DNA from 2 places in the Microbacterium sp. CFBP9023 genome. Region 1 is predicted to be linked to the other one. Evidence: riboswitches for the same ligand, from Rfam matches in the RefSeq annotation. Region 1 holds a riboswitch; the other holds the start of a gene.

Region 1 (3,199 bases):
GCCGACGCCGCCGAGCCGACCTGAGCGCGGTGGACCTGCGAGGTACCGTGTCGGGATGAGCATCCTGCCCCACAGCACTCCCGCGGCGGTTCCCGATGGTGTCCGACCTATGGGTGAAGCGCCGTTCCTCGAACCCGGCGACCAGATCTCCTGGCACTACCGCAAGCCCGGCTGGCAGCCCGGCGATGCGTCGACCATCACGCCCATGCGGGTGGTCCGCGACGATGAACGCGGTCTGGTGGCATGGCTCGCTCCGGGCACGCTCCAGGAGGGGCAGGGCACTCCGGCGGGCGAGCGCATCCGGACCGTTCCGCTCGAGCGTCGGTGGCTCGATCCGCGTACCCGGATCGTGGAGGAGTGGTGGGGCAACGGCATCCTCCGCATCGCTCCGGCCGGTGTGGCGTGGTCAGTGTGGCTGTTCTGGAGCGATGTGAGCGGTCCCGAGTGGGAGTTCGCCGGGTGGTACGTGAATCTCGAGAACGCGCATCTGCGCACCGACCGCGACACGTATTCATCGGATCACATCCTCGACGTGGAGATCCAGGCGGACGGTCAGGTGCACCTCAAGGACGAGGACGAGGTGATCGCGGCCGTCGAGCAGGGACGTCTCACCTCTGAGCAGGCCGCGCAGATCGAACGACACGCGGACGCGGCGATCGAGTCCTTCCATCACGGTGACTGGCCGTTCGACGCCGAATGGCGCGACTGGCGCCCGGATCCCTCGTGGACGGTCCCGGAACTGTCCGGCCTGTCGGATCTTCGCACGAGCTGACCGGCATCCGCCCTGAGCGGAAGACCCTTCCCCTCGCGCGGCGAAGATGGTGGCATGGGGTCATGACGGATGTTCTGATCCTCGGCGGCACCGGCTGGCTGTCCGGCCGCATCGCCAGACGGCTGCTCCTGAGCGGGGCGACGGTGATGTGTCTGGCGCGCGGAGGACGCCCGTCTCCGGAGGGCGCGAGCCTGGTGCTGGCCGATCGTGACGCCAGGGACGCCTACGATGCGGTGTCCGGTCGGGAGTGGGATCACGTGATCGACGTCTCGTCGAACGCGGCCCACGTCTCCGCTGCGGTCGCGGCACTCGGTGAGCGAGCGGGCCGCTGGACGTACGTCTCGTCGATGTCGGCATACTCCGACGAGGAGACGGTCGGTGCAGACGAGTCGGCGACGCTGCATCCGCCGGCTGAGAGGGGAGACGACGAGTACGGCCAGCAGAAGGTGGCCGCCGAGGACGTTGTCCGTGCACTCGGCGACCGCACCCTGATCGTGCGCCCGGGATTGATCGTCGGGGCGGACGACCCGAGCGATCGTTTCGGGTATTGGGCTGCCGCTTTTCTGCGTGCCGAGGACGGCCCGGTGCTGCTTCCGCCTGTCGAGGAGCGAGACGTGCAGGTGATCGACGTCGACGACCTGTCCGAGTTCGTCGCCACCACGAGGGCCACCGGCGTGATCAACACGATCGGCGATCGGCATCGGCTGAGCGAGGTCCTCGACGCCGTGCGCAGACGTGCGGGGCACCGGGGAGACACGGTCGCGGCATCTGACGCCTGGCTCGTCGAGCACGGTGTGGCGTATTGGGCGGGGGAGCGGTCGCTGCCGCTGTGGCTGCCGAGCGAGATGACCGGATTCATGACCAGGTCGAACGCCCGCTACCGCGCGGCAGGAGGTCGGCTTCGTCCGCTCGACGAGACGATCGCCGCCGTGGTCGATGACGAGCAGGCGCGCGGCGTCGATCGGGACCGGCGGGCAGGGCTCACTCGCGCCGACGAACTCGCGCTGTTGCAGCTGATCGACTGATCGGGGCCTCGCTAGACTGCGATCAGTGACACGGGGTGCCGCATCTGCGGCTGAGAACAGACCCGTCGAACCTGATCTAGTTCGTACTAGCGAAGGGATGTCGCGTTGAGCGATCGTCTGCGTCCTGATTCCGAATCGACCTTGGCCACCTCGGCGGCTGAGCTCCTGACAGGGCTGCGCGACAGCCCACCCTTGACCCATTGCATCACCAACAGCGTCGTCACGGGCTTCACCGCGAACGTGCTGCTCGCCCTCGGCGCGGCGCCGGCGATGGTCGACATCGTCGGTGAGGCGGGGATGTTCGCCGGGGTGGCCTCCGGGGTGCTGATCAACCTCGGTACGCCGACTCCGGAGCAGCGTGCGGCGAGCCGTGAAGCCGCGGCAGGAGCCCTCGCCGCAGGTACTCCGTGGGTGCTGGATCCCGTCGCGATCGGCGCGCTGCCGGTGCGCACGGCACTCGCGCACGAGCTGGCCGACGCACGCCCCACGGCGATCAGGGGGAACGCCTCAGAGATCCTCGCCCTCGCGGGGCTCAGCGCTGGAGGGCGCGGCGTCGATGCGACGGACGCGACCGATGCCGCGGCCGAAGCGGCACTCGCACTCGCTTCGCGGCACGGCGCGGTGGTCGCGGTGTCGGGACCGGTCGACCTGGTGACGGACGGAGCACGATTGCTCCGCATCGCGAACGGTCATGAACTGCTCACCCGTGTCACCGGCGGCGGATGCGCGCTGGGTGCTGTCATGGCGGCGTTCCTCGGTGCGGCGCGCTCGACCGCTGCGGATCCGCTCACCGCCGTCTCGGCGGCGAGCCTCGTGTACACGATCGCCGCCGAGCGCGCCGCGGCGCGGGCAGCGGGCCCCGGCAGCTTCGCCGTCGCACTGCTCGACGCGCTCGCCGCCGTGCAGCCGGAGGACCTCGCCGTCGCCGCGCGTGTGCAGGAGCACGCGCTGTGATCGCGGACCTCTCCCTCTACCTCGTCACGGATCCCACCCTCTGCGGCGCGCGGGGCGTCGCGGAGACGGTGCGACTCGCCGTCGACGGGGGCGTGCGCATCGTCCAGCTGCGCGACAAGGAGGCGACGGATGCCGAGACCGCCGATCAGTTGATCGAGCTCTCTCGGGTGATCGACGGCCGTGCACTGCTCGTGGTGAACGACCGCGTCGAGGCGGCACTGATCGCTCGCGCCAGGGGAGCGCGGGTCGACGGCGTGCACCTCGGCCAGGGCGACGTATCGGTGCTGCGGGCACGCGAGCGGCTGGGACCCGAGGCGATCATCGGGTTGACGGCGAACACGCCGGAGCATCTCGACGCCGTGGCCGCCCTGCCGTCAGGAACGGTCGACTATCTCGGCGTCGGCGTGATCCGTCCCACCGCCACCAAGCCGGATCACCCGCCGGCCCT
Region 2 (3,199 bases), on a different contig from region 1:
GCGTCCGTCGGGCTTTCGCTGGAGGGACGACGCGTCAGCGCTGGTCGGCCGTGATGCCGAGGAGTTCGAGGGGGTGGGTCAGCCGCCACCACGGGCTCGGGGCATCGACATCGTCGGCGAGCGACAGCGACGTGGTCACCGTGTTCAACGGCCCGACGCTCGTCATCGTGCCGACCTCGTCGCCCGCTTCGCGGTTGTCGCCGAGTGAGAAGTCCGTCGAGGTCTCGGCGACGGCGCCGTTCCACAGGACCACATCGGCATCCGCATCCGTGACGACATCGGTGCTCGCGCCCCACGCCGTGGTGACGGTGCCGACGACCGTGCCCTCGGCGACGGCGGGAGTCTGCTGCTCCAGCGCCGTCTCGACCTGCGTGAACAGCGAACGGGTCTCCGTGAGGCGCTGCGCGTCGTCGGCCTGACCGAGAACCGACGCGTACAGATGCACAGTCGTGTCGTCGACAGTGACGACCTTCGCGGTCAACAGGTTCCAGCTGTCGCCGAGCGTGCCGGTCTTGACGCCGACGACGCCGGGGTCCGCCAGCATCCCGTTCGTGTTCACCACCGTGCCCGCACCCGGAAGATCGACCGACGGAGTTCCGACGATGCCGGCGAAGACGGGGTTCTGCATCGCGATCTCGGCCAACGCGACGAGCGACTCGGGTGTGGCCCGGTTGCGGTCGTCGAAGCCCGACGGAGTGATGATCGTGATGTCGTCGAGACCACGGTCGCGCAGCCACACAGCTGCTGCGGCGGTGAACGACGACGGGGAACCCCAGATCTCCGCGGAGAGCCGGTCGATGTAGTTGTTGGCCGATCCGAGCAGCGTTCCCTGGAGGAGCTGGAACTCGGTGAGAGTACCGCCCACGGGCACGTCGAGCGCGGACTGGTCGGAGCGGCGGTAGTCCCAGTAGGCCAGGTTGTCGGCTCGCGTGAACGAGAACTCGGGGCCCTGCTCGCCCACGGCGAGGGGCATCCGCTCGAGCACCATCAAGCTCGAGACGACCTTGGTGACGCTTGCGATCGCGGCAGCGTCGAGCGACGATGACGTCGTGCCGATGCCGCCGATCCCCACGGCAGCGCTTCCCTGGGCAGGGAAGGTGATCGCGGCAGCGGGCGCTGCGACGGGGGCGAGCTCGACGGCCTGAACCGTCGGCGCGACCTCGTGCAACGGCCACAGCATGGCCGATCCGGCGTAGGTGCCGAGCAAGCCGACGAGGACGCCGAGCGGCACCAGCACGCCGGGCCGGGCGATCGCCGGGCGCAGGTGCGCTCCGGTCAGCAGCGCACCGCCGCTCTCCACGGCCGGCGCGTCATCGAGCGCGTCGGTCGCCGGGTGCTGGGCCACGTCGACCGGGTCGACCCACGTCAGGGGAGTGCCGCCGCTGTCTTCCTCCGCCCACTGCGCGGGGGGAGTCGCCTCAGGAGTGAAGATCGCAGAGACGTCGTCATCCGCAGGAACGGCGGAGGCGGTGGCCTCGGCGGAATCGGGAGCGGTCACCTCCTCACGGTACCGAACTCGTGCGGGGATCCGTGTCGCTGCAGCGGGAGAGGACGCGGGGTGTCGCCTCTGGGTAAGATCGTGGGTACAACCACGGGAGTCCGGCGAGCCGGGCTGAGAGGGAGCGAATCGCGCTTCGACCGTCGAACCTGATCTGGGTCATGCCAGCGCAGGGAGGAGTCACAGATGAGTACATCCACGTCCGGATCCACCACGGGATCGGCATCGGCCACGCAGTCATCGACGGGCCTCGGTCGCCCGCAGCTCTGGCGCTGGCGGGTCGTCGACATCGTCGTGGCGAGTGTCATCGCCGTCGCATGCGCGATGATCTTCCTGCTCTGGAACGTCGGCTACGAGGTGCCGAGCAGCATCCTGACGCCGCTGCTCCCCGGTGTTCAGGGCCTGCTCGCCGGCCCCTGGCTGATCGCCGGAGTGCTCGGCGGTCTGATCATCCGCAAGCCCGGTGCCGCTCTGTACACCGAGCTGGTCGCCGCGATCATCTCAGCACTCGTCGGCAACGCGTGGGGCCCGCTCACGATCGTCTCGGGCCTCGTACAGGGTCTCGGCGCAGAGCTGGTGTTCCTGATCTTCCTGTACGGCGTCTGGCGGCTGCCTGTCGCGATGCTGGCTGGTGCCGGTGCGGGTCTCGCCTGCGGCATCAACGACCGCATCCTCTGGTACGCCGGCGCCGACACGCTCTTCACGAGCGTCTACATCGTCTCGACGACCATCTCGGGCGCGGTCATCGCCGGACTCGGGGCATGGTTGATCGCCCGAGGCCTCGCCGCCACGGGCGCCCTCAGCCGGTTCGCCGCCGGCCGCGAGGTCACCGCACGGGTGTGAGCTCGCTCACGACGCCCGCCACCCTCGAAGCCCGTGGCTGGGGGTGGCGGTACGCGACGCGACGGCGCTGGGCGGTGCGCGACGTCGACCTGCGCATCGAGCCGGGGGAGCGGGTGCTGCTGCTCGGCGCCTCCGGCTCGGGCAAGTCGACGCTGCTCCAGGGGTTCGGTGGGGTGCTCGGCGGTGCGGATGAGGGCGAGACGCACGGTGCGCTGCTCGTCGACGGCGTGCCGCCCACCGACGCCCGGGGACGGGTCGGGATGGTCCTGCAGGATCCCGATACGCAGACGATCCTCGCGAGGGTCGGCGACGACGTCGCCTTCGGCTGCGAGAACCTCGGCGTCCCCCGAGACGAGATCTGGCAGCGGGTGCGCGCGGCGCTGGACGCCGTAGAGCTCGACGTCGACCTCGATCGATCCACGGCCGCGCTGTCGGGCGGTCAGAAGCAGCGTCTCGCCCTCGCCGGCGTGCTCGCGATGCGACCGGGCGCCATCCTGCTCGACGAACCGACGGCGAACCTCGACCCCGAGGGGGTGCGGGACGTACGGGATGCCGTGGCCGCCGCCCTCGATGCGACGAGTGCGACCCTCGTGGTCATCGAGCATCGCATCGACATCTGGCTGCCGCTCGTGACCCGGGTGATCGTGCTCGGCGCCGAGCCGGATGGAACGGTCGTGCTCGCCGACGGCAGCCCGGACGCGGTCCTCGGCGCTCGGGGCGCGGAGCTCGCGGCATCCGGTGTCTGGGTTCCCGGGCACCCGCCCGCCGTCCCGCCCGCACCGGCGCAGCGGCCGGGAGCGACGCTGCTGGAGGCCCGTGGTCTCACCGTGTCTCGCAGGCGCGGGCTCGCCGTCGCCG

Evidence for each region. Region 1 has a riboswitch for thiamine pyrophosphate ahead of thiM (hydroxyethylthiazole kinase). Riboswitches for the same ligand answer to the same signal wherever they lie in the genome.
Region 2: another riboswitch for thiamine pyrophosphate. It lies ahead of SOM10_RS06070 (ECF transporter S component); the one in region 1 lies ahead of thiM (hydroxyethylthiazole kinase).

Annotation. Positions count from the first base shown of each region.
Region 1 covers NZ_JAXCWI010000002.1:14,840-18,038, reverse strand. Annotated here, with positions in the region: gene SOM10_RS10335 (DUF402 domain-containing protein) at 56-772, shown strand; gene SOM10_RS10330 (NAD-dependent epimerase/dehydratase family protein) at 835-1,797, shown strand; TPP riboswitch at 1,819-1,912, shown strand; gene thiM (hydroxyethylthiazole kinase) at 1,903-2,751, shown strand; gene SOM10_RS10320 (bifunctional hydroxymethylpyrimidine kinase/phosphomethylpyrimidine kinase) at 2,748-3,199, shown strand, end outside.
Region 2 covers NZ_JAXCWI010000001.1:1,247,481-1,250,679, reverse strand. Annotated here, with positions in the region: gene SOM10_RS06075 (D-alanyl-D-alanine carboxypeptidase) at 35-1,498, opposite strand; TPP riboswitch at 1,582-1,691, shown strand; gene SOM10_RS06070 (ECF transporter S component) at 1,685-2,341, shown strand; gene SOM10_RS06065 (ABC transporter ATP-binding protein) at 2,260-3,199, shown strand, end outside.